Regions from separate parts of the Cobetia sp. AM6 genome, predicted to be linked through region 4. Evidence: predicted binding sites of a transcription regulator. Region 4 holds the regulator's gene; each other region holds the start of a gene.
The links. Region 4 encodes LexA, which represses DNA repair genes until DNA is damaged. Its sites were predicted from a motif close to TACTGTNTANNTANACAGTA; they were not measured.
Positions count from the first base shown of each region.

Region 1: ruvC (crossover junction endodeoxyribonuclease RuvC) is a predicted target of LexA. The motif match lies at 1,998-2,017, and genes of this name have one in related genera.
Region 2: CLAM6_RS05365 (YqiA/YcfP family alpha/beta fold hydrolase) is a predicted target of LexA. The motif match lies at 4,902-4,921, and genes of this name have one in related genera.
Region 3: CLAM6_RS07280 (LexA family protein) is a predicted target of LexA. The motif match lies at 5,088-5,107, and genes of this name have one in related genera.

Region 1 is NZ_AP021868.1:2,007,032-2,014,565, forward strand. It holds gene aspS (aspartate--tRNA ligase) at 8-1,795, shown strand; gene ruvC (crossover junction endodeoxyribonuclease RuvC) at 2,076-2,654, shown strand; gene ruvA (Holliday junction branch migration protein RuvA) at 2,967-3,581, shown strand; gene ruvB (Holliday junction branch migration DNA helicase RuvB) at 3,822-4,865, shown strand; gene ybgC (tol-pal system-associated acyl-CoA thioesterase) at 4,862-5,296, shown strand; gene tolQ (protein TolQ) at 5,432-6,109, shown strand; gene tolR (protein TolR) at 6,124-6,570, shown strand; gene tolA (cell envelope integrity protein TolA) at 6,574-7,534, shown strand, end outside.
Region 2 is NZ_AP021868.1:1,253,924-1,261,457, forward strand. It holds gene norR (nitric oxide reductase transcriptional regulator NorR) at 1-932, shown strand, start outside; gene cmoB (tRNA 5-methoxyuridine(34)/uridine 5-oxyacetic acid(34) synthase CmoB) at 1,097-2,125, opposite strand; gene cmoA (carboxy-S-adenosyl-L-methionine synthase CmoA) at 2,157-2,903, opposite strand; gene pgi (glucose-6-phosphate isomerase) at 3,108-4,811, shown strand; gene CLAM6_RS05365 (YqiA/YcfP family alpha/beta fold hydrolase) at 5,081-5,833, shown strand; gene parE (DNA topoisomerase IV subunit B) at 6,048-7,534, shown strand, end outside.
Region 3 is NZ_AP021868.1:1,700,741-1,708,274, forward strand. It holds gene CLAM6_RS07260 (aldehyde dehydrogenase) at 1-1,322, shown strand, start outside; gene CLAM6_RS07265 (response regulator transcription factor) at 1,571-2,347, shown strand; gene CLAM6_RS07270 (NAD(P)H-dependent oxidoreductase) at 2,494-3,078, opposite strand; gene CLAM6_RS07275 (Y-family DNA polymerase) at 3,324-4,598, opposite strand; gene CLAM6_RS07280 (LexA family protein) at 4,607-5,068, opposite strand; gene CLAM6_RS07285 (glutamate carboxypeptidase) at 5,357-6,565, shown strand; gene CLAM6_RS07290 (putative quinol monooxygenase) at 6,678-6,989, opposite strand; gene CLAM6_RS07295 (CoA-acylating methylmalonate-semialdehyde dehydrogenase) at 7,223-7,534, opposite strand, start outside.
Region 4 is NZ_AP021868.1:1,014,933-1,022,466, forward strand. It holds gene topA (type I DNA topoisomerase) at 1-2,196, shown strand, start outside; gene CLAM6_RS04355 (DUF6586 family protein) at 2,196-2,675, shown strand; gene CLAM6_RS04360 (hypothetical protein) at 2,928-3,167, shown strand; gene lexA (transcriptional repressor LexA) at 3,314-3,943, opposite strand; gene CLAM6_RS04370 (TetR/AcrR family transcriptional regulator) at 4,510-5,187, shown strand; gene CLAM6_RS04375 (L,D-transpeptidase) at 5,187-5,729, shown strand; gene nagZ (beta-N-acetylhexosaminidase) at 5,989-7,134, shown strand; gene CLAM6_RS04385 (mechanosensitive ion channel family protein) at 7,183-7,534, shown strand, end outside.

The DNA of each region.
Region 1 (7,534 bases), 990 kb from region 4:
AATCAACATGCGCAGCCACTATTGCGGCAAACTGAACGAGACCCTGATCGATCAGGATGTCACTCTGTGCGGGTGGGTGCACCGCCGTCGCGACCACGGTGGCGTCATCTTCCTCGACATGCGCGACCGTGATGGCATCGCCCAGATCGTCGTCGATCCGGACACCGTCGATGCCTTCGCCACTGCCGACAAGGCGCGCAGCGAGTTCGTGCTGCGTATCAAGGGCCGTATCCGTCTGCGCCCGGAAGGCACCCAGAACCCGAACATGCCGACAGGCATGATCGAAGTGCTGGCCAAGGACGTCGAAGTGCTCAACACCGCACAGACGCCGCCGTTCCAGCTCGACGACCACAACAAGGTCGGTGAGGAAGTTCGCCTCAAGTATCGTTATGTCGACCTGCGTCGTCCCGACATGATCGAGAAGCTGCGTCTGCGCTCGCGCATCACTCACAGCGTGCGCGCCCAGCTCGAAGCCCTGGGCTTCCTCGACATCGAAACCCCGATCCTGACACGTGCCACGCCGGAAGGCGCACGCGACTATCTGGTGCCGAGCCGCACCTACGCCGGCAGCTTCTTCGCACTGCCGCAGTCTCCGCAGCTGTTCAAGCAGCTGCTGATGGTCGCCGGTGTCGATCGTTACTACCAGATCGCCAAATGCTTCCGTGATGAAGACCTGCGTGCTGACCGTCAGCCGGAGTTCACCCAGATCGACCTCGAAGCCAGCTTCGTCGACGAGCAGGACATCATGGGCATGACCGAGACCATGATCCGTGGCCTCTACAAGGAAGTGCTCGATGTCGAGCTGGGCGACTTCCCGACCATGCCGTACTCCGAGGCCATCAGCCGCTTCGGTTCCGACAAGCCGGACCTGCGTATCCCGCTGGAACTGGTCGATGTCGATGACCTGATGAGCGGCGTGGACTTCAAGGTCTTCTCCGGTCCGGCCAAGGACGACAAGGGCCGTGTCGCCGCACTGCGTGTCCCGGGCGGTGCCAGCCTGTCACGCAAGGAAATCGACGCCTACACCAAGTTCGTCGGCATCTACGGTGCCAAGGGCCTGGCGTGGATCAAGGTCAACGAACGTGCCAAGGGCATCGAGGGTCTGCAGTCGCCGATCGTCAAGTTCATGGAAGACGTCGTGGATGAAGTGCTGGACCGCTGTGGCGCCGTCGATGGCGACATCGTGTTCTTCGGCGCTGACAAGGCCAACATCGTGGCCGAGGCCATCGGTGCGCTGCGCGTCAAGCTGGGTGAAGACCTCAACCTCTACACCCGCGAGTGGGCACCGCTGTGGGTCGTCGACTTCCCGATGTTCGAAGCCGATGCCAACGGCCGCCTGAGCGCGCTGCACCACCCGTTCACCGCGCCGTCCTGCACGCCGGAAGAGCTCAAGGCCAACCCGGAAGCGGCACTGTCTCGCGCCTACGACATGGTCATCAACGGCACCGAGCTGGGTGGCGGCTCCATCCGTATCCACGATCAGGCCATGCAGCGTACCGTGTTCGAAGTGCTGGGCATCGGTGAAGAAGAAGCGGAAGAGAAGTTCGGCTTCCTGCTCGACGCCCTGAAGTTCGGCGCGCCGCCCCATGGTGGTCTGGCCTTCGGTCTCGACCGTCTGGTGATGCTGATGACCGGCGCCAAGACCATTCGTGAAGTGATTGCCTTCCCGAAAACCCAGAGCGCCGGCTGCATGATGACCGACGCCCCGGGCGTGGTCAGCGGTGAGCAGCTCAAGGAGCTGAACATCCGTCTGCGTCAGAAGGTCAAGGTCGAGGACGAAAGCGGTCAGGCCTGATTCAGCGGCGCATGACCGAGAGAGTGACTGGTGGGGCCGTCTGGACTGATTCGATCAGACAAGGGCGGTCCCGCAGTGGCAGGTTTGTTCCTTTGGCCTGGTAGGCGAGGGGGCGAGCAAGCCCGACAAGGCGGTGCGAGACTGTTTGCTGGCGTTCACGTCAGGCAATGACAGTGTCGCACCGCCTTTTTTGTGGCATGGTGGCTGGTTATATACACAGTAAGAGCGATGGCGCGATGACGACAGCGAAGATGGAAGGTGTGAGAGACGAGGCGGCAGCATGATCATTCTTGGCATCGACCCGGGCTCACGTCTGACCGGGTATGGGGTATTGGATGTCTCTGCGGCCCAGCCTCGCTATGTGGACAGTGGCTGCATTCGCATGTCACAGGTCAGCCTGGATCAGCGCCTAGCGCAGATCTATGCCGGTATCAGCGAGGTGATCGCCCTGCATCGCCCCGCGGAATTCGCCATCGAGCAGGTCTTCATGTCCAAGAACGCCGATTCGGCGCTCAAGCTGGGCCAGGCGCGCGGGGCTGCCATCGTGTGTGCGGCCAATCACGGCTTGCCGGTGTTCGAATATGGGCCGCGGCAGATCAAGCAGGCCGTGACCGGTACCGGTGCCGCCGAGAAGTCACAGGTGCAGCATATGGTCACGCATACGCTCAAGCTCTCCGCCACGCCGCAGGCCGATGCCGCCGATGCGCTGGCCATTGCCCTGACGCATTGTTTCGCGCGTCGACGCCTGACGCCCGGCAATGATCAGCTGGAAGCCTTGGGGCTGGGGAATACCAGTCGACGCAAGGGAACCCGCGTGCGTCGTAGCAGCAGCTGGCGAGACTTCGAGCCCGACGCCTGACATGCCGTTGAGCGACAAATGCGGTATCGTGCTCAATTAATAGCGATTTTTCAGTCACTTGTAGAGTGTCTGCCGAGCCTGGCAGCAGTCGATTGCGTGATGCGCCAAGCCGCGTGGCATCAGGCTTCGTGCCATCACCCAAGATATGACTGTCAGAAAGATGCGACAAATTCGTCGTGACACTGGGACATGCCGCCTACGCTTCATCTTTGGTAGGCTTGCCCGCATTGTAACAATCCGTGCAGAGAATCGGGTCTGTGAGCAGCACGATCCCACCGAACACGTTCTCTGCCGAGCAAGGACAGCCGCAACATGATTGGACGCCTGACCGGGACATTGCTGGAAAAACAACCGCCGCAGCTGGTGCTTGACGTACAGGGTGTCGGTTATGAACTGGAAGCTTCGATGAACACCCTGTTGGGCTTGCCGGCCGTGGGCGAGCATTGCCAGCTTTACACCCACCTGGTGGTGCGCGAAGACGCGCAGTTGCTGTATGGCTTCGGCAAGGAGCCCGAGCGTCGTCTGTTCCGTGAATTGATCAAGATCTCCGGTGTCGGCCCGCGTCTGGCGCTGGCGATTCTGTCGGGAATGGAGCAGTCCGATTTCATTCGCTGTGTGCACGACGAAGACAGCCGGGCGCTGACACGACTGCCGGGCGTCGGCAAGAAGACGGCGGATCGCCTGATCATCGAGATGCGTGATCGCCTCAAGCATTGGACGCTGCCGGCGGATGATGGTCTGGATGAAATGGCGCGTGCCTCCCAGCCACAACCGCCGGTCACCCATCCTCTGGCGGATGCCGAAGCCGCGCTGGTGTCCCTGGGCTACAAGCCTGTCGAGGCGGCCAAGATGCTCTCCGGGCTCGAGACCGGCGCCTCCACGGAAGCGCTCATCAAGGCGGCGCTGGCGCGCAAGATGGCCAGCTGAAGCCCCGCCAGGGCAGCAAACATGCGCCCTATAGTTTCCGTGAAGGAAACGGCGCATCGTGATTGGATTTATTGACTAGGGGTTGGCAGGTTACTGGGGTAGAAAGTGCGCGCTTGAATGCAGATGCGCTAGATCGTTGCACCGCCCTGGCAAACCTTGCCACCTGCCACTGACGCACGTTCATGGCCCATGACCCGCGTCATGTGCGTGACCTGCGTCATCAGGAGTTGAGCAAGCATCATGATGGAGTCGGACCGACTGATCTCCGCGGCGACGCATGATCCGGAAGAGCGGATCGATCGCGCCAATCGGCCACGCACGCTGAGTGACTACATCGGACAGCCCATCGTCCGCGAGCAGATGGAAATCTTCATCAGTGCCGCACGAGGACGAGGCGATAGTCTGGATCACACCCTGGTCTTCGGCCCGCCCGGACTCGGCAAGACGACGCTGGCGCATATCATCGCCAGCGAGATGAGTGTCGATATCAAGTCGACCTCCGGGCCGGTGCTGGAACGGGCAGGGGACCTGGCAGCGATGCTGACCAACCTGCAGGAAGGCGATGTCCTGTTCATCGACGAGATTCACCGCCTGTCACCGGCCGTCGAGGAAGTGCTCTATCCGGCGATGGAAGATTATCAGCTCGACATCATGATCGGTGAAGGCCCCGCGGCCCGCTCGATCAAGCTTGAGCTGCCACGATTCACCCTGGTGGGCGCGACGACGCGCGCGGGGCTGCTGACGGCGCCGCTGCGCGATCGCTTCGGCATCGTCCAGCGCCTCGAGTTCTACGATATCGAGTCACTCACCGACATCGTGGCACGCAGTGCCAGGCTTTCCGGCATGGAAGTCGAGATGGAAGGGGCGCTTGAGATTGCGCGTCGTTCCCGCGGCACGCCGCGTATTGCCAATCGTCTACTGCGCCGAGTGCGTGACTTCGCCGAAGTGCGCTCGGATGGTCGCTTGACGCTGGAAGTGGCCGACAAGGCGCTCAACATGCTCAATGTCGACAGCCACGGCCTGGATCACATGGATCGTCGACTGCTGTTGGCGATGATCGAGAAGTTCGATGGCGGGCCCGTCGGGGTCGATTCACTGGCGGCGGCCATCGGGGAAGAGCGCGATACCATCGAGGATGTGCTGGAGCCCTATCTGATTCAGCAGGGTTTCATGATGCGCACGGCGCGTGGGCGTCTGGTCACACGCTCGGCCTATCTGCACTTCGGGATCACCCCGCGTGAAGAGCAGGCGCGCCTGGGACAGGAAGGAAATGACGCGTCATGACATCTGAAGGCGCAGGAAATACGTTGAAGGGTGAAGCTGCATGTTTTCACCATACTGTGCGCGTCTACATCGAGGATACTGATGCCGGTGGCATCGTCTACTACGTGAATTATCTGCGCTTCATGGAACGCGCGCGCAGTGAATGGTTGCGAGCGAAGGGCTTCACGCAGCAAGCCTTGCTTGAAAAAGGCATTCAGTTGGTAGTACACAGTGTAACAAATCGTTATCTTCGTCCTGCGCATCTGGATGACCTGCTGACCGTGACGGCAACGGCAGGCGCCTTGCGCGGTGCACGCTTGACGTTCACCCAGAAGGCGCTGCGCGGTGAGCAGATCTTGAGCGAAGCGGAAGTCGTGATCGCTTGCGTCGATGCCACGACGATGCGCCCCAGACGCTGGCCCGGGGAATTGCTTGCGGCTCTTGAGGTCTGAGATCACAAGGCGCAGTTGAGGCCGCTGCCAGCCAGGTGCCGAGACGCCAGGCTGATGAACAGATTATTTATCGTGTCACTGATTGACGGTGGCACAGACTGAACCAAGTAAAGAGGGATTTCCGTGGAAGATTCGATGTCGATCATTTCGCTGTTCGTGAACGCCAGTCTGGTCGTTCAGGCAGTCATGTTGCTGTTGCTGGCAGCTTCCATTGCATCCTGGGTGGTGATCTTTCAGCGCGGGATGGCATTGTCCCGTGCCAAGCAGGCTTACGCGGCCTTTGAAAAGCGCTTCTGGTCCGGGGTCGACCTCAATCACCTCTATCGTGAATTGCCGACGGATGAAGAATCCACCCCGGGCGCCTCTGGCGTCTTCCGTGCCGGCTTCCGCGAGTACAGCCGCCTCAAGCCCAAGTCCAGCAATGCCGATGCGGTAATGGATGGTGTGCAACGCAGCATGCGCGTCACGCTGTCACGTGAAGAAGAGCGCCTGAACGTTCATCTCCCGTTTCTGGCTACGGTCAGCTCCGTCAGCCCCTATGTCGGCCTGTTCGGTACCGTGTGGGGCATCATGGGCTCCTTCCAGGCACTGGGTACGGCTCAGCAGGCAACTCTGACCACCGTCGCCCCCTGGATTGCCGAAGCACTGGTCGCGACCGCCATGGGCCTGTTCGCGGCAATTCCGGCCGTCATCTTCTACAACCGTCTGGCCAGCCGTGCTGATCAGCTGCTGGGTCGCTATGAAGACTTCGCCGAAGAACTTCACTCCATTCTGCATCGTAATCTGCACGGTCGTGGCAGCAACGACGCTTGAAGGGAGGCGAGTCAATGAAAGGACCGTATAGCAGAGGCCACAAGCGCAAGCTGTCCTCCGAGATCAATGTGGTGCCCTTCATCGACGTCATGTTGGTGTTGCTGGTCATCTTCATGATCACCGCGCCGATGATGACGCAGGGGGTTCAGGTCGAATTGCCCAAGGTCACCTCCAAGCCGATCGACAATCCCGATGATGTGACGCCATTGATCGTCTCGCTGGATGATAGCGGCAATTACTACATCGACCTGGGGTCGGATGAAGACAAGCGCACGCCGGTGGCGCTGGACGAACTGGGCAGCAAGGTCGCGTCCATCGTGGCCGAGAAGCCCAAGACGCCCGTGCTGGTCAAGGGTGCCAAGACAGCGCCCTACGGCGATGTCATGGGGCTGATGAGCACGTTGCAGGGTGCCGGTGTCCCCAATGTCGGGCTGATTTCAGAACCACCGACCGAGGGCTGATGGATGAGTCAGCCAGAGATAGAACAGCGGGTCGGGTTGGGATTGCCTGTGGTGCTGGCCGTTGGCCTGCACCTGGGTATCCTGATTCTGACTCTGGTGAGTTGGCCAGAATCCGAACCGGAGAAGACCAACACCACCATCGTCAACGCAACACTGGTCAGTACCGAGACCACGACCAATCAGGCCCAGCAGGCGAAGTCCAGCAAGGCGCGTGATGCGGCCGAAGAATCCGATCAGCGCCAGAGCGCCAAGGAAGAGGCGGCCAGAGAGGCAGAGCTTGCAGCGGAACAGCAACGCAGCGCCGCCGAGGAAAAGGCGGCTGCCCAGAAGGCGCAACAGCAAAAGGCGGCTGAGCAGGCCAAGGCGGCGGAGCAGTTGAAGGCTGAGCAGGCGGCGGCCGAAAAGGCCAAGGCAGAAGCGGCCAGGCGTGCAGAGGAAGCCAAGGCGATTGCCCTTGATCGCAAGAAAGCCGAGGCGGAAAAGCAGGCCAAGGCCGATGCCTTGAAGAAGGCGGAAGCCGAGAAGGCTGCCAAGGCCAAGGCGGAAGCCGAAAAGGCCGCCAAGGACAAAGCCGCAGAAGAAGCGCGCAAGAAAGCCGAAGCGGAGAAGGCCGCCAAGGCCAAGGCAGACGCTGAAGCCAAGAAGGCGGAAGCCGAAAAGGCAGCCAAGGCCAAGGCAGCTGCGGAGAAGGCCGAGAAGGAAAAGGCGGCCAAGGCGGCAGCCGACAAGGCCGCCAAGGAGAAGGCAGCCAAGGCCAAGGCGGCGGAAGAAGCGCGCAAGAAAGCGGCCGCTGAAGCCGCACGTCAGAAGGCACTTGCCGAGAAAGCGGCGCAGGCCTCTGCCGGTTCGCTGGATAGCCTGATAGACAGTGAAAGCGACGCCATCAGTGGCGCCAAACAGGCCGCTCAGGCTGCCAACAGCTTCGAGAACCTGCTCAAGAAGTATGTCGGACAGAATTGGAATC
Region 2 (7,534 bases), 240 kb from region 4:
TGCGCATCAACTGCGCCGCCTTGTCGCCGGATCTGGTCGAAAGCGCGCTGTTCGGGCATCGGCGTGGCGCCTTCTCGGGGGCGACCCACGACCATCGTGGTCACTTCGTGATGGCGGATGGCGGCACCCTGCTGCTGGATGAGATCGGCGAGCTGCCGCTGTCGCTGCAGCCCAAGCTGCTTCGGGTCTTGCAGGAGGGCGAGCTGCAGCCGCTGGGCAGCGATCGCGTGGTCAAAGTCGATGTGCGCGTCATCGCGGCCACCAATCGCGATCTCGAGGCGGAGGTCGCCGCCGGGCATTTCCGTGAAGACCTCTATCACCGCCTGAGCGTCTATCCGCTCAGGGTGCCGCCGCTGCGTGAGCGCGGACGTGCGGACCTGCTGGCGTTGGCCGGCACCTTTCTTGAGCACAACCGTACGCGCCTCGGGCTGGGCAATCTGCGCCTGACGCCGGCGGCGGAGCGCCTGCTGTGCGACTACCCCTGGCCCGGCAACGTGCGTGAACTGGAGCACTGCCTGAGCCGCGCCGCCCTGCATGCCCGGCTCGCGCATGGCGCCCACCCGACTCGCCTGCGCGCCGATGGGCGCCAGCTGGTGGTGATCACGCCGGAGCTGCTGGGGCTGGAGGTCAATACCGAGATGTCACTTGAACGGGCCACCGGCGTGGCGCAGGAGATTCAGGGTGCGCAGGTGGGGAGGGTGGATCAGACAGGCAGAGCGAGTCAGACCGGAGGAGCAAGTTCTGCACCGCGCACCGCCTGGCAGGACGGCGATGAGACGCTGGGACTGCGCGATGCCACCGAGGCGTTTCAGCGTGAACACATCTCGCGGGTCTGGCAGGCAAGTGATCGCAACTGGGCGGAGGCAGCGCGCAGACTCAAGATCGATCGCGGCAACCTGTACCGGCAGGCGCAGCGTCTGGGAATTGTCTGAGACGAGAGGCAGTGTCTGAGACGAGAGGCAGTGTCTGAGAAGAGAAAAGAAGACGGCGATGCTCATGAAGCATCGCCGTTCTTGTATTTCTGCTGCCGTCGGCCCTAGCGCGACGAGAAGTCCGTGTCTCTAACGCGCGTTCAGGTGCCTGCTCAGACGCCAGGTCAGGCGCGAGTGGCGATCAGCACCGCACGCCGCGGCGCCGGGTGGCCTTCGCGGGTCAGGCTCGGGTCAGCGGGGTCGAGGAAGTCGCTCAGCGAGTGGTAGGTCATCCAGTCGGTGGCACGCTGCTCGTCCAGGGTGGTCACAGCTTCATCGACGATGCGCACGTCCTTGAAACCGGCGCGCTCGCACCAGTGGGCCAGCGCCTGCGAGGAGGGCAGGAAGTAGACATTGGGCATCGCGGCGTAGCGCTCGCCGGGCATCAGCACCGTCGTCACGTCACCTTCCACCACCAGGGTTTCCAGCACCAGCTCGCCGCCGGGACGCAGGGTGTCACGCAGCTGGAAGAGGTGGTCCATCGGCGAGGGGCGATGATAGAGCACGCCCATCGAGAATACGCTATCGAAGGCGCCCATCTTCGCTGGCACATCCTCGATGCCCACCGGCAGGAAGTGCAGGTTGCGGCCCCGGGGGTGATCCGCGCCGATGAAGTGACGCACGGCATGGAACTGGCAGTAGAAGCGCGGTGAAGGGTCGATCACCAGCGTGAAGGCCGCGCCTGCACCAACCATGCGCCAGCCGTGGTAGCCATTGCCGCCGCCGACATCCAGCACGCGGCGATGGGTGAGGTCCGACAGGTGCGGCGCGAGACGCTGCCACTTCCAGTCGGAGTGCCATTCAGTGTCGATATGGATCTCGTCGAGCTGATAGGGGCCCTTGCGCCACGGCATCATCGCACGCAGCAGGTTCTCGCTCTGGCGCAGCTGTCCGCTAGTCAGGCCAGTCGGAAAGCGTGCGCCGACCCGGTCGGCATCCAGCTGTACATCGCGATCGTCGGGCAGGGCGGGCAGCTTTTCCAGCGCGCCATGCCAGGCCTTGAGGTCGGCGTGACGCTTGCGGTCCAGGCCATTGGCCAGTTGCTCGGGCAGGGCGCCCAGCCAGCGGGCGAAGCCGTCGCCGACGGCGCCTGGCTCACAGGCAAGCTCGGTGAAGGCGCGGTAAAGGTCGCGGTCATACGGGGAAATGCTCATGCGCTGGGTCGGGTCCGTGCAGGCGTAGCGGTCATTCGGCGGCTTTGAAGGCGACCATCGATGCGAAATTCAGGTATTGCAGCCAGGTGTGGCTGCGCTGGAAGCCGGCGCGCGCCAGGCGCTCGTGATGCGTGTTCAGGCTGTCGGGCTTCATCACGTCCTCGAGGGCCTCACGTTTCTGGGAGATTTCCAGATCGGAGTAGCCGTTGGCGCGCTTGAAGTCATGATACCGTTCGATCAGCCAGGCATTCTCGACCGGATCATCGCTGATGATCTTCTCGGAGAGGATCAGCACGCCGCCGGGTTCCAGCGCCGCGAACAGCTTGTCGATCACGGCGTCGCGGTCTTCCGGCGGCAGGAACTGCAACGTCAGATTGACCACGATCATGCCGGCCGGCTGATAGTCGAGAGTGCGAATATCAGCTTCGGTGACGTTGATGCGGTGGTCGGGGAAGGCCTCGGCGAGTTCGCGGCTGGCGCGCTCGACCATCGGTCTGGACAGATCGACGGCCTCGATCTCGATATCCTCGGCGGCCATCTCGCGGGCCAGCGCCATGCTGGCAGCACCCAGTGAGCAGCCCAGATCATAGACCCGCGCGCCGGGGCGCAGGTGGGCGCGGGCCATCAGGCCCAGCATGGCGATGATCTGACCGTAACCCGGCACCGAGCGGCGCAGCATGTCCGGAAAGCAGCTGACGACCTGCTCGTCGAAGGAGAAGCTGGCGACACGGTCAAGGGGTGTCGTAAATATCGCGTCACGGTAAGATGCATCACTCATGGATCAAGGCTTCATCGGGCAGTGGGCCAGGGCGACATGCCTGTGGCCGAGGACCGGCCGGGCAGAGCGCCCCGTCGGGCCCGCCATTCTACGCATTCGGCGCCCGTGACGCACCCGTCACGGCCGGCGGGTGATGCCTCCATCAATCGATTTCAGGCCGGGCCGTGCAGGGCCGGTCATTACACTTCAAGGAGAGAGGTGGCCATGTCCACTCAATCAGCGGCACGTTCTGCGCGTCGTAATACCCAGGCCTGGCAGGCTCTCGCGCGCCATCATCAAGAGCAGATGGCCGATGTGCATCTGAAGGACCTGTTCGCCGAGGATGCGGCGCAAGGGCGTGACCGAGTGGCGACCTTCACGCGCTCAGCCGCGGGACTGCGTCTGGATCTCTCCAAGCAGCGCCTCACGGGCGAGACCCTGGAGCTGCTGCTGGATCTGGCGCGCGAAACCGGCGTCGAGCAGGGCATCAAGCGCCTACTTGCCGGTGAACATGTCAATCGCTCCGAAGACCGTCCGGCGCTGCACGCCGCGCTGCGTCTGCCGCGCTCCGCCAGCCTCGAGGTGGACGGCGAGGATATCGTGCCGGCCATCCACGAGAGCCTCGAGCACCTGGCCGAGATGGTCGACACCTTCCACAGCGGCCAGTGGCGCGGCGCCACCGGCAAGCCGATCACCGACGTGGTCAACCTCGGTGTCGGTGGCTCGGACCTGGGCCCGCTGATGGTCTCCAGCGCCTTGAGCGATTGCCGTCCCAAGGACATCCACGAGATCGGCGTGCACTTCGCCTCGACCATGGATGGCTCCCAGCTGGCGGATTATCTGGAATCCTTCAGCCCGGAAACCACGCTGTTCATCCTGTCCTCCAAGTCATTCTCGACCATCGACACGCTGTCCAATGCCCGCACCGCGCGCGACTGGCTGAAATCACGCCTCGACCCGGAAGGGCGCCTGGAAGCGCTGATCAATCGTCAGCACTTTATCGGCGCTTCCGCCAAGCCGGAAAAGATGACCGAGTGGGGCATCGCGCCGGAACATCAGCTGCTGTTCTGGGATTGGGTCGGCGGCCGCTATTCGCTGTGGGGCACCATCGGTCTGCCCATCGCGCTCAATGTCGGCATGGACAACTTCCGTCGCCTGCTGGCCGGGGCGCATGAGCTGGATGAGCACTTCCGCACCGCGCCGCTGGAAGACAACCTGCCGGTGCTGCTGGCGCTGGCCGGGATCTGGAACAACAACTTCCTCGATATCCGCGCCCACTCCATCCTGCCCTACGATGGTCGCCTGGAATACTTCGCAAGCTACCTCGAGCAGCTGGAGATGGAATCCAACGGCAAGTCAGTGACCAACGATGGCGAGATGATCGACTACTCGACCTGTCCGGTGCTGTGGGGCCAGCTGGGGCCGAACGCTCAGCACGCCTTCTATCAGCTGCTGCACCAGGGCACCCAGGCGGTCGAGTGTGACTTCATCGCGCCGATGTGCCGTTATGACCATGTCGAGGATGCCGAGACGCGCGCCCACCTCAAGGCACAGCACCGCCTGACGCTGGCCAACTGCTTCGCCCAGTCACGTGTGCTGATGCTGGGCGATGACGCCATCCCCGGTGATGAGGCGCAGCCGAACCACAAGCGCTACCGTGGCAATCAGCCGTCGACCACGCTGCTGCTGGAGACGCTGACACCGGAAACGCTGGGTGCGTTGATTGCGCTCTACGAGCAGAAGGTCTTCGTTCAGGCCACCATCTGGGATATCAACCCGTTCGATCAGTGGGGCGTGGAGCTGGGCAAGCAGATCGCCACCGCCACCGAAGCGACCATGACCACCGGCGAAGGTTTCGACACGCTGGACGCCTCCAGCCGTGCGCTGATCGAAGCGGTGTGGGCAGCCCAGGATCAGGACCCGCGCTGAGCCCTCGGCGGATGTGAGTGAGAGTGAGAGTGCGTGAGTGAGGGCATGCTGATATGCCATGCAAGACGAGCGGCGGCGGCAGTCGTCGTTCTCTGTTGATTTATACAGTATTCTCGCTATCCTATAAGCGAATCAATCGTTTACACTAGACAGCACGACGCGGACCGTCGAAATCCCTGCTTCCAGCATATGAACGCTCGAGAGATGCCCAGCCATCTTGAGGCGTGGGAGGGGAGGTTTCGCGGTCTGACGTGTTGTCGGGAGTGCTGATGGCCAATTCCCCCTTACCGTCAGATACGGCAGCGATGCACGCCGCCGCGCCCGTCAAGGGTCTGCTGTATCTGCACGGCTTCAATTCGGCCAGTTGTTCGCCCAAGGCACGCTTGATGCAGCGCGCGGCAGAGCAGTTCGGCCTGCCGTGCGTGATGCCGGACATCCCCCCGGAGCCCGGTGCGGGTCAGGCGGCGGTCAACGCGGCCTATCTCACGTTGTGTGAGCGCCTGGCGCTGGACCCCGCAGACCCTGCCTGTGATGACGCCATCATGGTGATCGGCAGCTCCATGGGCGGCTTTCTGGCCACCTGGCTGGTCGCGCGTGAGGCCGCACGCCTCGAGGGGCCGGCAGGTCCTTCTCAGAGCGTCTGGCGTCAGGGGCCGCGCAGTGTGCTGATCAATCCGGCCGTGCGTCCCGCGCGACTGGTCAGCGAATGGCTCGGTTCGGTGCATGCCAATCCCTATACCGGCGTGACGTTCACCGTCACCGAGGAGTTCGGGCCCGGACTGCTCGCATTGGAAGCGGAGCCGGTCACGGCGCAGCGCACCCTGGTGCTGTTGGCGACGGCCGATGAGACATTGGATGTCAATGATGCCGCAGGGCTCTATCAGGGAAGTCGCTTGATCATCACGCCGGGTGGCGATCACGGCTTTGCGCAGCTGGCGGAATACCTGCCGGCGATCATGGCGCATGGCGGGCACCGGCTGGCCCCCGCCACCGCAGCGGCGATGCATGTCGCGCCGGACTAGCAGGTCATGCGCGTGGTGCTTTCTGCTACGACACACCACGACTTGGCTGGGCACGGCACCTCTTGGCACGACATGGATTGGCACGACTTGGCAGGGCGTTCGATGCTGAACGCCAGGCGCCGGTCTCTCATTTTTCAGGAATCCGTTGTCCGTCTCGCGCACGTGAAATGGCGAGTCGGATGGCGGACGTCAACACCAAGGACACAAGGCTGCGATGAGTCAGTACAGCGCCAGTTCCATTGAGGTCCTCTCCGGCCTCGAACCGGTCCGCAAGCGGCCCGGCATGTATACCGACACTTCTCGGCCCAACCATCTGGCGCAGGAAGTCATCGACAACTCCGTCGATGAGGCGCTGGCGGGGCACGCGAAGGAAATCCGCGTGCGCCTGCTCGAGAATGGCGGTATCGAGGTCGGCGATGACGGTCGTGGCATGCCCACCGACATCCACCCCGAGCATGGCGTGACCGGCATCGAGCTGATCCTCACCAAGCTGCACGCGGGGGGCAAGTTCTCCCAGGACAGCTATCGCTTCTCCGGCGGCCTGCACGGCGTGGGCGTCTCGGTGGTCAATGCGCTGTCGACGCGTCTGGAAGTGGAAGTGTGCCGCGATGGCCTGCGTCAGCGCATCGCCTTCGAGAATGGCGAGAAGGCCGAGGAGCTGACCCAGATCGGCACCGTCGGCAAGCGCAATACCGGCACTCTGGTGCGCTTCTGGCCGGACGAGAGCTACTTCGACAGCCCGCGCCTGGCGATGCCGCGCCTGCGCCACCTGCTGCGTGCCAAGGCCGTGCTGTGTCCGGGCCTCAAGGTCGTGCTCATCGAGACCGATGGCAGCGAGACGACCTGGCATTACGAGGATGGCCTGCGCGATTACCTGCTCGGCGCCACCGATGGCTTCGAGCGCCTGCCGGAATCGCCGTTCGTCGGCCATTTCGAGGACGAGGAGCACGGGGTCGACTGGGCGATCCAGTGGCTGCCGGAAGGCGGCGAGCTGGTGCAGGAACCCTACGTCAACCTGATCCCCACGCCGCTGGGCGGCACCCACGTCAATGGCTTGCGCTCCGGTCTGCTCGAGGCACTCAAGGAATTCTGCGACTACCGCAGCCTGCTGCCGCGTGGCGTCAAGCTGAGCGCGGATGACCTGTGGGAGCGCGCCGCCTTCGTGCTGTCGGTGAAGATGCTCGATCCGCAGTTCGCCGGCCAGACCAAGGAGCGCCTGTCCTCGCGCAGCGTCGCCGCCTTCGTCTCCGGCGTGGTCAAGGACGCCTTCTCGCTGTGGCTCAACCACCATGTCGATCAGGCCGAAGCGCTGGCGGAACTGGTGATCTCGGCGGCCCAGCGCCGTCTGAAGAGCGCCAAGAAGGTCGCGCGCAAGAAGGTCACCTCCGGGCCTGCGCTGCCGGGCAAGCTCTCGGACTGCTCAAGCTCCGACCCTGCCGACAGCGAGCTGTTTCTGGTCGAGGGTGACTCCGCCGGCGGCAGCGCCAAGCAGGGCCGCAACCGCGAGACCCAGGCGATCCTGCCGCTGCGTGGCAAGATCCTCAATACCTGGGAAGTCGAGTCGCATGACATCTACTCCTCCCAGGAAGTCCACGACATCGCGGTCGCCATCGGCCTGGATCCGGGCTCGGATGACCTCACCAAGCTGCGCTATCACAAGGTCTGCATCCTGGCGGATGCCGACTCCGATGGTCTGCACAT
Region 3 (7,534 bases), 690 kb from region 4:
AGGCAGAACGCGCCGTGGCGTGTGCCAGAGCTGCCTTCGACAAGGGCGATTGGTCGCGGCTGGCACCGGCAGCCCGCAAGCGCACCTTGCTGCATCTGGCAGAACTCATCGCCGAGCATCAGCAGGAGCTCGCACTGCTCGATACACTCGACATGGGCAAGCCCATCACCAGTGCGCTGGGCGATGTGGCCTCTGCCATTGAATGTCTACGCTATACCGCTGAGTCCCTGGACAAGCTCTATGGTCAGGTCGCGCCGACCGGCGAAGAGGCGTTGGGACTGATCGTGCGTGAACCCCTGGGCGTGGTCGTCTCCATCGTGCCCTGGAACTTCCCGCTGATGATGACGATCTGGAAGATTGCTCCAGCCCTGGCGACTGGCAACAGTGTCATTCTCAAACCCTCCGAGAAGTCATCGCTCTCGGCACTGCGCCTGGCGCAACTGATCGCGCTGACGGAGCTACCCAAGGGAGTCTTTCAGGTACTGCCAGGCTTCGGCGCAGATGTCGGTAAGGCGCTGGCGCTTTCGATGCAGGTCGATGCCATTGCCTTTACGGGCTCGACTCAGGTGGGCAAGCTTCTGACGCAATATGCGGGTCAGTCGAACCTGAAGCGCACTTTCCTCGAGTGTGGTGGCAAGAGCCCGAATATCGTGTTCGAAGACTGTGCTGATATCCCGGGCGTCGCACGTCAGGCCGCTGCCGCCATCTTCCATAATCAGGGAGAGGTTTGCATCGCAGGTTCCCGCCTGTTGGTGCATAACCGTATTCGCGAGCCATTCGTTCGTGCGCTGTGTGAAGCTGCCAGGAGCATGCAGCCGGGGGACCCGCTGGACCCGCAAAGCTTCATGGGCGCCATCGTCGATCAGGAACAGTACGACAAGATTGCTAGCTACATCGCGCTCGGTGAGCAGCAAGGGGCAAGACGTGAGGCGATCATCACGGACGACAATCGCCAGGTTGAGGGCTGCTTCATAGCGCCGACCATCTTCACTGGCGTGACGGCAGACATGGCCATTGCCAACGAGGAAATCTTTGGCCCGGTTCTCGCCGTCATGGGGTTTGATGATGAGGAAGACGCGATTGCGATCGCCAATGACTCTGACTATGGGCTGGCAGCAGGGCTCTGGAGTCAGGACGTCAACCGGGTGATTCGTGTCGCGCGCCGATTGCAGTCTGGACAGGTCTATATCAACAACTGGGCAGGGCCGGACATGACGATGCCCTTTGGTGGTGTGAAGCAGTCCGGCAATGGCCGCGACAAGTCACTGCAGACACTCGGTGAATATACCGAGACGAAGTCCATCTGGTTGGCCATTACCTGAATGGTGGTGGCGGGAATGAGCCGTGCTGGACGTTCTGACACGAACAAGCGTCTTGCAATGAAAGCGCCAGGCTCATGCCTGGCGCTTTCATTGGCGTTCGGGGCGTGATGGCTCCGGATGCGCCAGCGTTATACCTTCGTTGGCTATGCTAGGATGTCTCGATACGTCACCAGGGTCGGCTCATGATTCACAAAGAGTTGTTGTGCGCTCCAGAACTATCGAGCTGGCATTGCGTGCTGGCGAAGCTGATGACATCGGCATCTTCGGCGGAATTCCCTCGCTTGCTGCAGGACGTCTTCCACGACATTCTGCCTTTTGACACGATACTGGTCAGCACCTACAAGCAAGGGTGCGCACCCATCCTGATCTACGACAATTATCCTCCTGAGCGTCGGCAGCAGGGGGTAGAACGTTATATTGGCGATGCCTATATATTGGATCCCTTCTATACCTCGACCCAGCAAAGCTGTCGTCCCGGCGTCTACCGCCTGAGTGAGCTGGCGCCTGATTGCTTCGAGGACAGTGAGTACTACAAGCATTATTACGGCGCGTTGGGACTCAAGGATGAAATTGGCATCTTCATACAACTGCCCGGCGACATCGTGATGGTGTTTTCGCTGGGATTACATGAGACCTCTCTGCCGCTGACTCGAAAATCACTGCTGGCGCTCAAGAACCTGCAACCGATCATCGAGCCCCTCGCGCGCGAGTATTGGAAGTGGCAGGGCGTCAGTTTCGTGGATCGCCTGGAGCATCATGAGCCGGTAGAGGCCGCCTTCGATAGCTTTGGTGATGGTCTTCTGACGCAGCGTGAGCAGGACATCGTCAAGTTGTTGCTGGCCGGACACTCCACCAAATCTGCCGCGCGTGAACTCGCTATCAGCGATGGCACCGTCAAGGTACATCGCAAGCATATCTATCAGCGTCTGGCCGTTTCGAGCCAGGCCCAGATGTTCCGCCTGTTTCTGGATCACGTCTCGCTCGTCTCTCGCCAGAGCGGGGCACTGAGCCAGGTCGGGCCTTGATCGGTGTCTTCGAACGCCGGATTATCGCTACTTGATGGCTGAATGACGGCTACTCAACGACGAAAGGCTGCCCATGGGCAGCCTTTCGTGTATTCGAGAGCTTGAGAGAGGCGTCATCAGCTCAGACTGAATGACGCCCCGAGCCTTCAGGCGTGGCCGACGTGCTCGCGCAGGTGCGTGCGGTAGGCCTGGGTGTAGGCTGCCAGGTCAGGATTCTTGATCACATCAGTGGCCAGGTAGGTCGGCAGGGCCGTCATGCCGAGGAATTCCATCGCCTTGTGCACCGGGAAGTAGACGCCATCGATGCCCTTGCCTTCGAAGAAGTTGCCTTCTTCATCAAAGGCTTCAAGTGGCGCATTCCAGGTCAGTGACAGCATGTACTGGCGACCCTGCATCAAGCCGCCAGTGCCGTAGCCCTGGGTCGGGCTGGTGCGGTGACGACCATCGCTGGCGTACAGCGAGCCGTGGCCCTCAGTCAGGATGTCATCGAGATACTTCTTCACGGTCCACGGCAGACCCATCCACCAACCTGGGGTCTGATAGATGATCAGGTCCGCCCACAGCTGCTTCTCGATTTCCGCCTTGGCCTCGAAGCCTTCCTCGATGACGGTTTCACGCACCTCATGACCCAGCTCGGCCAGCTCACCGCGCGCCAGTTCATGCAGCGTCGCGTTCAGCTCGCCATTGGAATGGGCAAAGGCCTTGCCGCCGTTGATCAGTAGAATCTTCATGCCGGGTACTCCACGACTGTTGGCTTTTCAGCAATGGCGCACAGCATGAGCGTTCGCAAGTCATTGATAAAGCGGCACTGGCGTAAAACACCTTTGCTGTAGGTGCAACAATCCGATCAGGTTGCGCGCGATATCTACGCATTCACTCCCTTCATGCCTTCTGCGGTATGAGCGCCGAGGAAAGGGGTTGTATTGCTGATGGTTGGGGCGGTCGAAATTGCGCTCAGAGCTTTTGGCCAAGCCCACTAACGCAACCGCTTCAATTCCTGCCAGTTGGTGGTGTAGCGGGCGCTGCGGTGGGCGCAGCGCAGTTGCCAGGCGGCGTCGGGGCGTGCGACGCCCAGGCGCACGGTGCCGCGGCCCATCTTCTGATTCATGGCGTCCAGTGTCGCCATCAGCTGCTGACTGCGTTCACGCCTGGCGATATCCGCTTCGTCGTCGAGCAACGAGAGTTGCTCGCGTGGCTGGTCGATGAGGTCGAGCAGCATCACGCCAGCCTTCATGAAGCGATAGCCGCGCAGGTAGATATGCTCCAGCGCCTGTTGCGCGGCGGCGAGTATCTCGCGGCTGTCATTGGTGGGGGCGGGCAGCTCGACGATGGTGCTAGGTGAGTATTGCGGCAGGTCGGGTCGGTGACGATTGCTCTTGAGGAAGACCAGCACGGCGCGTGTCAGGCTGCCTTGATGGCGCAGCTTCTCGGCGCCGCGTTGGGCATGCTGGCGGATGGCGTCCCTGAGTTCATTCAAGTCACCGGTCATGCGCCCGAAGGAGCGCGAGGTCATGATGCGTTGGCGAGCGTCATCGGCATCATTCATCTCGAAGCAGGGCGTGCCTTGCAGTTCGCGCGCGGTGCGTTCCAGTACCACGGAATACCGCTGGCCGATGGCGCGCGGGTCGGCGCAGCGCAGGTCCCAGGCAGTGTGCAGGCCTTGCAGTGCCAGGCGTTCGACCAGACGTCGGCCCACACCCCAGACATCGCCCAGTGGCGTATCGGCCAGCAGGCGCTGGGTGCCGACCTCATCGGGTTCCAGCACGCAGACACCGCCGAATTCCGGACGCTTCTTGGCAGCGCGATTGGCCAACTTGGCCAGCGTTCGAGTTGGTGCGACCCCGACACATACGGGAATGCCGGTGAACTTGCGGACATTGCGGTGCAGGGTGCGGCTCAATGTCAGCATCGAGTTGCGATCAAAGCCATCGAAACGCACGAACATCTCATCGATGGAGTAGGGCTCGACCCCGGCGGAATATTCCTCCAGCACCTCACGCACGCGCGCCGACATGTCGCCATACAGCTCGTAGTTGGAGGAGAGCAGGTGGATGCGCCCCTCACGGACGAGTGGCTGTAGCTGGAAGGCGGGGGTGCCCATCTCCACGCCCAGCGCCTTGAGTTCGTTGGAACGCGCGATCACGCAGCCGTCATTGTTGGACATCACGCCGACAGGGCGGCCCTCCAGACGCGGGTCGAACACTCGCTCGCAGCTGGCGTAGAAGTTGTTGCAGTCGACCAGTCCGATCATCGGCGTCTTCATACCGCGTATTCGTGGATGACGGAACGCACCACCCCCCAGACCTGGCATTCGAGGTCGAAGATCGCGACCGGCGGATACAGGGCATTGCCGGAGCTCAGATAGGGGCGCTGACCGATCAGCTCATAACGCTTGACCACCACCTCACCCTCGACCAGTGCCACCACGATATGCCCGGGACGGGCATCGATGGAGCGGTCTACCACCAGGGTGTCGCCCTCATAGATGCCGAAGCCTTCCATGCTGTCACCCGCCACCGTCATGAAGAAGGTCGCTGCCGGGCGCTTGATCAGCCGCTCGTTGAGGTCCAGCGTGCGCCCCGCGTAATCCTCGGCCGGCGAGGGGAAGCCGGAAATGCCAGCGCGCCCCGTGATGTGAGGGTGCGGCAGTGCACAGGGCTCCGGCGCTGGATGAGGGCGAGCCAGCGAGGCATGGGATGGTTGAGCGGCAGATACGGTCATGGGTGGGGTCTCCTTTCGATACTGTATTCATATACAGTATCGGCGCTGAGAAGCCCTCAGGCAACCGATAATCCCTGCGAGTGCTACACATTCACGAGACGCAGATCAGATGAGGTGCACCTGTGTTCAATGGTGGACGGCAGGTAAAGCTGCTAGCGGAAAAAATTTCCCGGTAGGCCTCGCGTTTGCGTTTGCCTGATATCCGCCTTACCTTCGTTATTCCTTATATAACAATATTAGAGGTGGAAAATGCGGCTTCCGATATTGGCGGTGGGTTTGGCATGCGGTATGTGCAGTGCCGGTGCGCAAGCGGCGGACTATCAGGATGTACAGGATGCCGTCGAGCAACAGCGAGCGCCTCTGCTGGAGACGCTGGAATCACTGGTCAACGTGGATTCGGGAACGGGCTACCGTGAAGGCTTGAATGACGTTGAGGCAATGCTGATCAAGCATCTCGAAGCGCTTGGCGCACAGGTGGAAACGCACCCTGCCAAGACCTATGGCGGCAATACGATTGTCGGTCGCCTGCAGGGAGATGGCAGTCGCAAGATAATGTTGATGATTCACTACGACACCGTCTTCGATGAAGGCGCCGCCACGGAGCGTGCCTTCCGTATCGAGGATGGGCGTGCCTATGGCCCGGGCGTGGGCGATGCCAAGGGTGGCGCAGCCGTTATTCTGCACAGTCTCGAGGCGCTGAAGTCGCTCGGGTTTGATGACTATGGCCAGGTGACGGTTGTCTTCAATCCTGATGAGGAGAAGGGCTCGCCGGGCTCGCATGACCTGATTCATGAGCTATCGGCAGATCAGGATGCCGTGCTGGTATTCGAGCCTACCTTCGCTGACCCGGGAGTCGATGCCGTCACCGTCGTCACCAAGGGCATCAACTATGCGTTTCTCGAGGTGAAGGGCCGTGCCTCCCATGCCGGTGGCGCACCAGAGGAAGGGCGCAACGCCATCATGGAGCTGTCTCATCAGCTGCTGCAGTTGAATGAGCTTGATGATGCGGACAAGGAGACGACGCTCAACTGGACGATCGTCGAGGGCGGCGTCAAGCGCAACGTGATTCCGGAGCATGCCAGGGCGGAAGGTGATATGCGCTACTTCGATAGCAGCGAGTATCAGCGTGTCCTGGAAGAAGCACAGGCCATCACGAAGAACCAGTTGATCGATGATACCGAAGTGGAGTTTCACCTAGAGAAGGGGCGTCCGCCGCTGCCTGACAATCCGCAGAGTCAGCAGCTGGCCGAGCAGGCCCAGAAGATCTATCAGGAGTTGGGGCAGACACTGCAAGCGGTCGAGATCGGTGGCGGCACCGATGCGGCCTACGCCTATCATGCAGATTCCGATAAACCGGCAGTGCTCGAATCCCTGGGTCTCGTCGGCGGCGGCTACCACAGCGATCAGGAGTTCGTGCTGGTCGATAGCGTCGTGCCACGCCTTTACCTGACGACGCGCATGATCATGCAGTTGTCCGAGGATCAGCCGCAGGAGTGAAACCGGGATTGCAGCGGTAAATGATATGCTGTCATGACAGCAAACCCGATAAAAAAGCCCGGCCTCCTGGAGGCCGGGCTTTTTTGGGTCTTTCCCAATGCTGTTCTGTCTATCAGCCCGCCGGGCTCAGGATGCGGATATCGCCATCGGCGATCCAGTCACCGGCGTTGTCGCGGAAGCGCTGCATGTGTTCGGTCTCACGGTGGGCCTGCAGCGCATCGTGGGATTCCCAGGCTTCCACCACGGTGATGGTGTCGGGGCGTGGGTCGTTGTCCTTGTCGGCGGCGCGTTCGGAGTCCAGGCACGGGTGGTAGGCGTGGCAGCCATCTTCCTCGCGCACGGTGGGCGCGACGGCGCAGAGTTCATTGAAGACATCCTGAACGTGGCCTTCCTTGGCGGTAACGGTGGCGATTACCCAGATCATCTTGGCTCCTTGTGACGGTGCTGACCGCCGATGTTGTCGGAATTCTCGTGATGAGATGTCCTGACTATGTGGAGCCGTTTCTGGCCACTGCAAGGGGCAGGGGCTGACTGCCGGCATGACCCTGCATGATGAGCACACGAAAGCGCCGGACAGCAGGGCTGTCCGGCGCAGTTGTTATCAGGCGCAGTTGTTATCAGATGATGATCCGCGGATCAGAAAGCGAAGGCGATGGATCAGGACGGGAAGGCGAACTGGGCGCCTTCACGCAGACCGGCGGAAGGCCAGCGCTGGGTGATGGTCTTGCGGCGAGTGTAGAAGCGCACCGCGTCCGGGCCGTAGGCGGACAGATCGCCGAACAGCGAGCGCTTCCAGCCCCCGAAGCTGTGATAGGCGACCGGTACCGGCAGCGGCACGTTGATGCCGACCATGCCGACCTGGATGTGATCACTGAAGTAGCGGGCGGCTTCGCCATCACGGGTGTAGATGCAGGTGCCATTGCCGTATTCGTGATCATTGATCAGCTGCATGGCGGCTTCCATCGAATC
Region 4 (7,534 bases):
GTGTTCAACGAGATCACCAAGAAGGCGATCACGGCGGCCTTCGATGAGCCGGGCGAACTGAAGATGGACCGCGTACATGCCCAGCAGGCACGCCGTTATCTGGATCGCGTCGTCGGCTTCATGGTCTCGCCGCTGCTGTGGGCCAAGGTCGCTCGTGGCCTGTCCGCCGGGCGCGTGCAGTCGGTTGCCGTGCGTCTGATCGTCGAGCGTGAGCGCGAGATCCGCGCCTTCATCCCCGAAGAGTTCTGGGATGTCCACGCTGAGCTGGCCGCCGCCAGTGGTGAAGCGATCCGTTTCGAGCTGGCGCGTCAGGATGGCAAGGCCTTCCGTCCGACCAGCGAGAAGGAGACGATGGATCGCATCGCGGCGCTGCGCACGGCCAAGCTCGCGATCACCAATCGTGAAGACAAGCCGACGCGCTCCAAGCCGAACGCGCCGTTCATCACCTCGACCCTGCAGCAGGCGGCCAGTGGTCGTCTCGGCTTCTCGGTCAAGAAGACCATGATGATGGCCCAGCGTCTCTACGAGGCGGGTTACATCACCTACATGCGTACCGACTCGACCAATCTGTCGGCGGACGCGGTGGCCACGGCGCGCGACTTCATCAGCGAAGAATACGGCAGCAACTACCTGCCGGAAGCGGCCAACGTCTACTCCAGCAAGGAAGGCGCCCAGGAAGCGCACGAAGCGATTCGTCCTTCCGAAGTGTCACGCCGCGCCACCGATCTCGCCGGCATGGAGCGTGACGCCGAGCGTCTGTATGAGCTGATCTGGCGTCAGTTCGTCGCCTGTCAGATGCTGCCGGCCGAATACCTGTCCTCCACGCTGACCATCGAAGTGGATGGCTACGAGCTGCGCGCCAAGGGCCGTGTGCTCAAGTTCGACGGTTACACGCGTGTCATGAAGCCGATGGGCAAGAAGGAAGAGGACCAGTCGCTGCCGGACCTCGCCATCGGCGAGAAGCTGGACCTGGTCGAGCTGCAGCCGCTGCAGCACTTCACCAAGCCCACGGCGCGTTACACCGAGGCCAGCCTGGTCAAGGAGCTGGAGAAGCGCGGTATCGGTCGTCCGTCCACCTATGCCGCCATCATCTCCACCATCCAGGACCGTGGCTACGTGGCGCTGGAAAACCGTCGCTTCTATGCCGAGAAACTGGGCGACATCGTCACCGATCGCCTCAGCGAGTCCTTCAAGGACCTGATGGACTTCGGCTTCACGGCGCGCATGGAAGACTATCTCGATGAGGTGGCCAACGGCGGGCGCAACTGGCGTGAGCTGCTGGACACCTTCTACGCCGAGTTCAAGGCCGAGCTGGACCACGCCCAGTCCGAAGAGGGCATGCGTCCCAACCAGCCGGTGCCGACGGACATCGCCTGCCCGACCTGTGGGCGTGAGATGCAGATTCGTACCGCCTCGACCGGGGTCTTCCTGGGCTGTTCCGGCTACAACCTGCCGCCCAAGGAGCGCTGCAAGACCACCATCGATCTGCTGCCGGGCGATGAAGCCGTGGCGGCCGATGCCGGTGAAGATGCCGAGACGGATGCGCTGCGCGCCAAGCGTCGCTGCCCGATCTGCGCCACCGCGATGGACAGCTACCTGATCGATGAGCAGCGCAAGCTGCATGTCTGCGGCAATAGCCCGGACTGTGTCGGTCACGAGGTCGAGGAAGGTCAGTTCCGCATCAAGGGCTACGATGGCCCGGTGATCGAGTGCGACAAGTGCGGTTCCGACATGCAGCTCAAGACCGGGCGTTTCGGCAAGTACTTCGGCTGCACCAACGAGAATTGCAAGAATACCCGCAAGCTGCTCAAGTCCGGTGAGGTGGCGCCGCCGAAGATGGACCCGATTCCGATGCCGGAACTTGCCTGCGTCAAGGTCGAGGACCACTACGTGCTGCGCGATGGCGCCAGTGGCCTGTTCCTGGCGGCCAGTCAGTTCCCCAAGAATCGCGAGACGCGTCCGCCGCTGGTCAAGGAGCTCAAGGCGCATGCCGACGAGCTGCCGGAGAAGTATCACTTCATTCTCGAAGCCCCGGATCAGGACCCGGACGGACGTCCGGCGCAGATTCGCTTCTCGCGCAAGGTCAAGGCTCAGTACGTCATGACCGATGAGGAAGGCAAGGCGACCGGTTGGAAGGCGACCTACGACAACGGCCGCTGGGTCGTCGAGGACAAGCGCAAGGGAGCCAAGAGCTGATGAGCCAGCGTGCCCGTACCAATCAGCTGCTGTATCAGGCCGAGTTGCTGCTGGCCCAGTCAGCAGCCTCTGGCGACGATGAGCATGCCGTGGCGCGTCGCATGGCCGGTGAAGAGGGCGCGCTCGCCCTGCTGGAGCTGGCGCTGGCGTCATTGCTGGAAGAGTGTGCCGTGACGGCGCGCTGGCCAGAGGGTAGCTGGCGCGAGCGCCTGGCGTCGCCGCCGACGCCCATCGCCGAGGTCGAGCAGCTGCGCAGCCTGCTGGAGCATTCCGACAGCTGGTTGTCTGAGCTGGTCGCGGATGTGACCCGCCTGCATGAAGAGGGCGGCGTCGCTCGCCGCGAGGAATCGCGTTCGCGTGGTGATGGTCTGATCATCGCGGCAGCCTCGAGCGCCTCGCTGGCCGAGCGTCTCAGTGCCGCCATCACGGCATTCAAGGCGCTGCTGCCGCAGCTGCGCGAGTCGAGTGTCGAGTGGTAGGTCAAGGCGTTGATCTGGTGCTGCACGCTGGTGATGACTGGCGCATGGCAATCGGGTGACGTTTCGCCTTCACGGGTGCTAGACTGATCGCATTGTGGCAAGCCCTGCATTCTCCGGTACGACCATGGCTCTGGCTGTGGTCGTACTTTTTTCTGCGTCGCTGATGGCAACGCGGTGCCGGGCTTGCCAGCCGTCGCGCTGACGATTACAACGACGCCGGTATCTCGCGAGATGCCGTGCAGGAGGAATGACGTGTCCGATCCCGCCGTACTTGAAATTGTGCAAATGGAAGATGGTGAAGTGATTCTGCGCGCCGCGGAAAGCGAAGGTGAGCCGCTGCTCAGCATTCGCATTTCGGACGAGGCCGCCGATCTGCTGCGTGACAATCGTTTCGAGGTCGCGCGTGAGATGATCGACCACGCCATCACCCGGACTCGCCTCTGGGATGGCGAAGAAGACGAGGACGAGCAGTCAGAAGGCATCGTGCACTGATTCATCGCTCGCGCTTCGCGCACAAAAAAACCCGCCTCGAGGCGGGTTTTTTTGTGCAATGCGTGCGGCTTTTCTGTTGCTCAGAGCTCTGCGAGAAAGGTGCTGCTGGGCATAGCTCGTTGCTCAAAGCGCTGCTGGTCAAGGCCTCAGTGCAGGCCGCCATCGCGGATGACGCCCACCCCGAGACCTTCGATCTCCAGGCTGTCCGTGCGCAGGTCGACCTTGATCGGCGAGAAGTCCTCGTTCTCGGCTTCCAGCCACACGTAGTGCCCGTCACGGCGGAAGCGCTTGACGGTGACCTCATCCCCCAGACGTGCCACTACGATCTGTCCGTCACGCACGCTGCTGGTGCGGTGCACGGCCAGCAGGTCGCCTTCCAGAATTCCCACGTCCTTCATCGACACGCCGCGCACGCGCAACAGGTAGTCGGCAGCCGGCGAGAAGTAGTCGCTCGGCAGCGGGCAGTGACGGTCGATATGCTCGCTGGCAAGAATCGGACTGCCGGCGGCCACTTCCCCGATCACCGGCAGGCCATCGTTGGCGCTGTCGTCGACGTCAGCCAGCGACGGCACGCGAATGCCGCGAGAGGTGCCCGGCACCATCTCGATGGCGCCCTTGCGCTTGAGGGCACGCAGATGCTCCTCAGCAGCATTCGGTGAGCGGAAGCCCAGCGCCTGGGCGATTTCGGCCCGCGTCGGCGGGTAGCCAGAGGACTTGATGGTCTTGATGATGAAGTCGAAGACATCCTGCTGGCGCGGAGTAAGCGGCTGGGTCATGGCATTGCCTTTGGCCTGGGCGGCATCTTGAGCTGACGGCACGGGGTGTGCATCCATACAACTGTCATTGTATCCAGTCATGGCGGTCATGCAAGGCATCGTGGCTTGCGTGGTGGCCTCAAAGGGCAGGTAGTCGCCGAGATATCGCTGTCTGGCGACTTTTCGTGCCGATATCCGAGGCATTCTTTCTTGATGGGAATGTCTGGAAGTGAATGCCTGGAGGTGAATGTCTGGTGGTGAATGTCTGGAAGTGAACCCGGCCTGGCGCTGGCGGGGTGGTCAGTCACCCAGCTAGGCGAGCCCTTGAATCGGCACGGTCAGCGTTGAGGGAATATCAGGCTTGGCTAAACCTCTGGCGTTTGAAACGCGAGAGAATTGTCAGTCATGGCATGGCGCGCTAGAATCAAAGTGTTTCAAACGAATGTTCGTCGATGGCGGTGCTCACGGGTGCCGTGATCGAACGTGCCTTGCGGTGAACATGCACCACCTCATGAGAGAGTCGCCGCGCGGGGCTTGCGCCGTGACCTACGACTCCAGTTCTTTTCTACCTGACAAGGGTTCCGCCCATGGCCCAGACCGATACCGTTACCCGCATCCTCGATACTGCCGAGGTGCTGTTCGCCGAGCGCGGCTTCGCCGAGACCTCACTGCGTAACATCACCAGCAAGGCCAAGGTCAATCTGGCGGCGGTGAACTACCACTTCGGCTCCAAGAAATCGCTGATCCAGGCGGTCTTCGCACGCTATCTCGACCCGTTCAGTGAGCGCTTCCACGCGGCACTCGACAGCGTCGAGCAGCAATACGCCGGGCGTCAGGTGCCGCTGGAGGTCCTGCTGGAGGTGATGGCGCGTACCGTGCTGGAGGTGCCGGCCGAGCGCAACAGCCTGCGTACCTTCATGCGCCTGCTCGGGCTGGCCTATACCCAGGGGCAGGGCCACATGCGACGCTATATCCGCGAGCATTACGGCACGGTCTTCAGCCGCTTCGCCGAGCTTTTGAAGCTGGCGACGCCTGATCTGCCGGACAACGAGCGCTTCTGGCGCCTGCACTTCATGCTCGGCAGCGTGATTTTCACCTTCTCGGGCCTGGATGCGCTGCGCGATATCGAGGAAGCCGAGTACGGCCATCACACCACGGTGCGTGAGCTGATCCAGCACATGCGTCCGGTGGTGGTCGCGGCGATGGCAGCGCCGTTGCCGGCCTCGCTCGGAGATGGTGAGGCGGTCACCCAGGCGGCCAGCTGATGGCCTGCTGGGTAGCGGTGGACCTCTCGCGCCAAAGCCTTGAGATACGCAATGACGCGCCGAGTGGCAGTCGTGATGCGCCGCCCCCCGCGGCTGACCCTGAGGCGCTGGTGCACGCCTGCGCGATCTCCAGCGGCCTCAACGGTATTGGCGAGCTCGACGGCAGCGGTTGCACGCCAACCGGCTGGCATGTGATTCGAGCCGCCATCGGGGCGGGCAATCCGCGTGGCGCCGTCTATCGCGGACGGCGCTTCACGGGCGAGGTGTTCACGCCCGAGCTTGCCGCGGAGCATCCTGAGCGTGACTGGATCCTGACGCGCATTCTGTGGCTCAGCGGCCGCGAGCCCGGCGTCAATCGTGGTCGCAATGCCCGCAGCGAGCGGGTCGATAGTCTGCGCCGCTACATCTATTTTCATGGCACGCCCAGCACGGAGCCCATGGGGGTAGCGGCGTCCCACGGCTGCATTCGCTTGCGTGATGACGACCTGCTGCGACTCTTTGCCGAGGCTGTGCCCGGCACCCCGGTACTGCTGCATGCCTGAAGGCGCTGGTGCCCGAGTCTGATACCCTCCATGAGCTGTCACCGGAATCTGCGTGACAGCCCCTTGCCGGGGCGCAGCTGGCCGCGACTGTTCGATAGGGGTTCAGTCGGCTAGAATTGCGCCTTTCCTCGCGCTGGCAGCCTGATTCATCACGTTTCTTCCAGGCTGCCGAGCCCCGTAAAAGACATGAAGTCCTGGCGGTCGTGGCTCCTCTCTTCACGGGACATCACTGCCGCAGGCCATGGACAGGAAGGATGACATGACACAGCCACTGGGCTCCGTAATGGTCGATGTTGCGGGGCTGACCCTCGCCCGCGACGAACGTGAACTGCTGGCACGCCCTGCCGTCGGGGGCGTCATCCTGTTTGCGCGCAACTGCGCTTCTCCCGAGCAGGTGTTGGAACTGAGCCGCGAGATTCGCAGCGTCAATCCCCACCTGCTGATCGCCATCGATCAGGAAGGCGGGCGCGTCCAGCGTCTGCGCGAGGGCGTGACACGCCTGCCATCGATGCGCAGCCTGGCGCAGTGCTGTCTCGGGCGTGACTGTGATGGCTGCGGCGAAGACGCCCAGGCCGCAGGCCTGGGTCTGGCACGCGATGCCGGCTGGCTGCTGGGCATGGAAATGGCAGCCATCGGCTGTGATATCACCTTTGCGCCGGTACTGGATATCGATGTGGCGGGCTCGACCATCATTGGCGATCGCAGCTTCGGCGCCACGCCGGAAGACGTCATCGCGGTGGGCGGCGCCTTCATCGACGGGCTGCAGGAGGCGGGCATGTCCGCCGTCGGCAAGCACTACCCGGGGCATGGTGGCATCTCGGCAGATACCCATCTGGAGCGCGTGGTCGACCCGCGGCCGTTCCGCGAGCTGCGCGAACATGACCTCAAGCCCTTCGCGGCCCTCGCCGAGCGCCTGGGTGGCGTGATGCCGGCGCATGTGATCTATCCGGATTTCGATGCACGTCCCGCGGGCTTCTCACCCAGCTGGTTGGGCCTGCTGCGCGAAGAGTTCGGCTTCAAGGGCGCCATCTTCTCCGATGATCTCGGCATGGCGGCGGCCGTCGCGGAAGGTGGCCCGGCAGAGCGTGCACGCCTGGCGCTGGACGCCGGCTGCGACATGGCGCTGGTCTGCAATGACCCGGCCGCCGCGCGCGAAGTGCTCGACAGCCTCGATGACGATGAGCAGCGCCACCGTGGCAAGCGCCAGGCGCGTCTGCGCTATGCGCGAGCTCGCCCGACGCTGGATGGTCTGGTGGGGCTGGCACGCTGGCGGCGCACCCACGCGCGGCTCGAATCGATGGCGGCCAGTCAGGCATCACAGCAGGCTGCCATGCCCTCGGGCACGCTAGGCGCCGCTGACGCGTCTGACGCACGGTCGGTCTCTGAGTCCGGTAGCGCGCAATAATCAGGCACGCGGTGCCTTTTTCGAGTCGAAGACTGGCAAGGAATTCCCATGGCTGAGCAATCCGCCACCGAGGCTGCTGCCGACAAGCTGGCAGCGCCTGCCGAAGAGATGATCAATCAATGGGTCGAGCCGCTGCGCCAATGGGTCGAGCAGACCTTTGGTCTGCCGCTGTGGGGCATCAATCTCGCTCTGCTACTGCTGGCGGTGCTGTTGCTGCACCTCATCGAGCGGGTGGTGCTCAGCCGCCTGGCGACGCATGCCGAGAAGAGCCGCAACCTGTGGGATGACGCCCTGGTGCATGGCCTGCGTCATCCCTTGTCATTCTGGCTCTACAGCATGGGGGTGTTGCTGGCGCTCGGCATCATCGCCGGCCAGTTCAGCCTCGGCGGGGCCGAGAAGT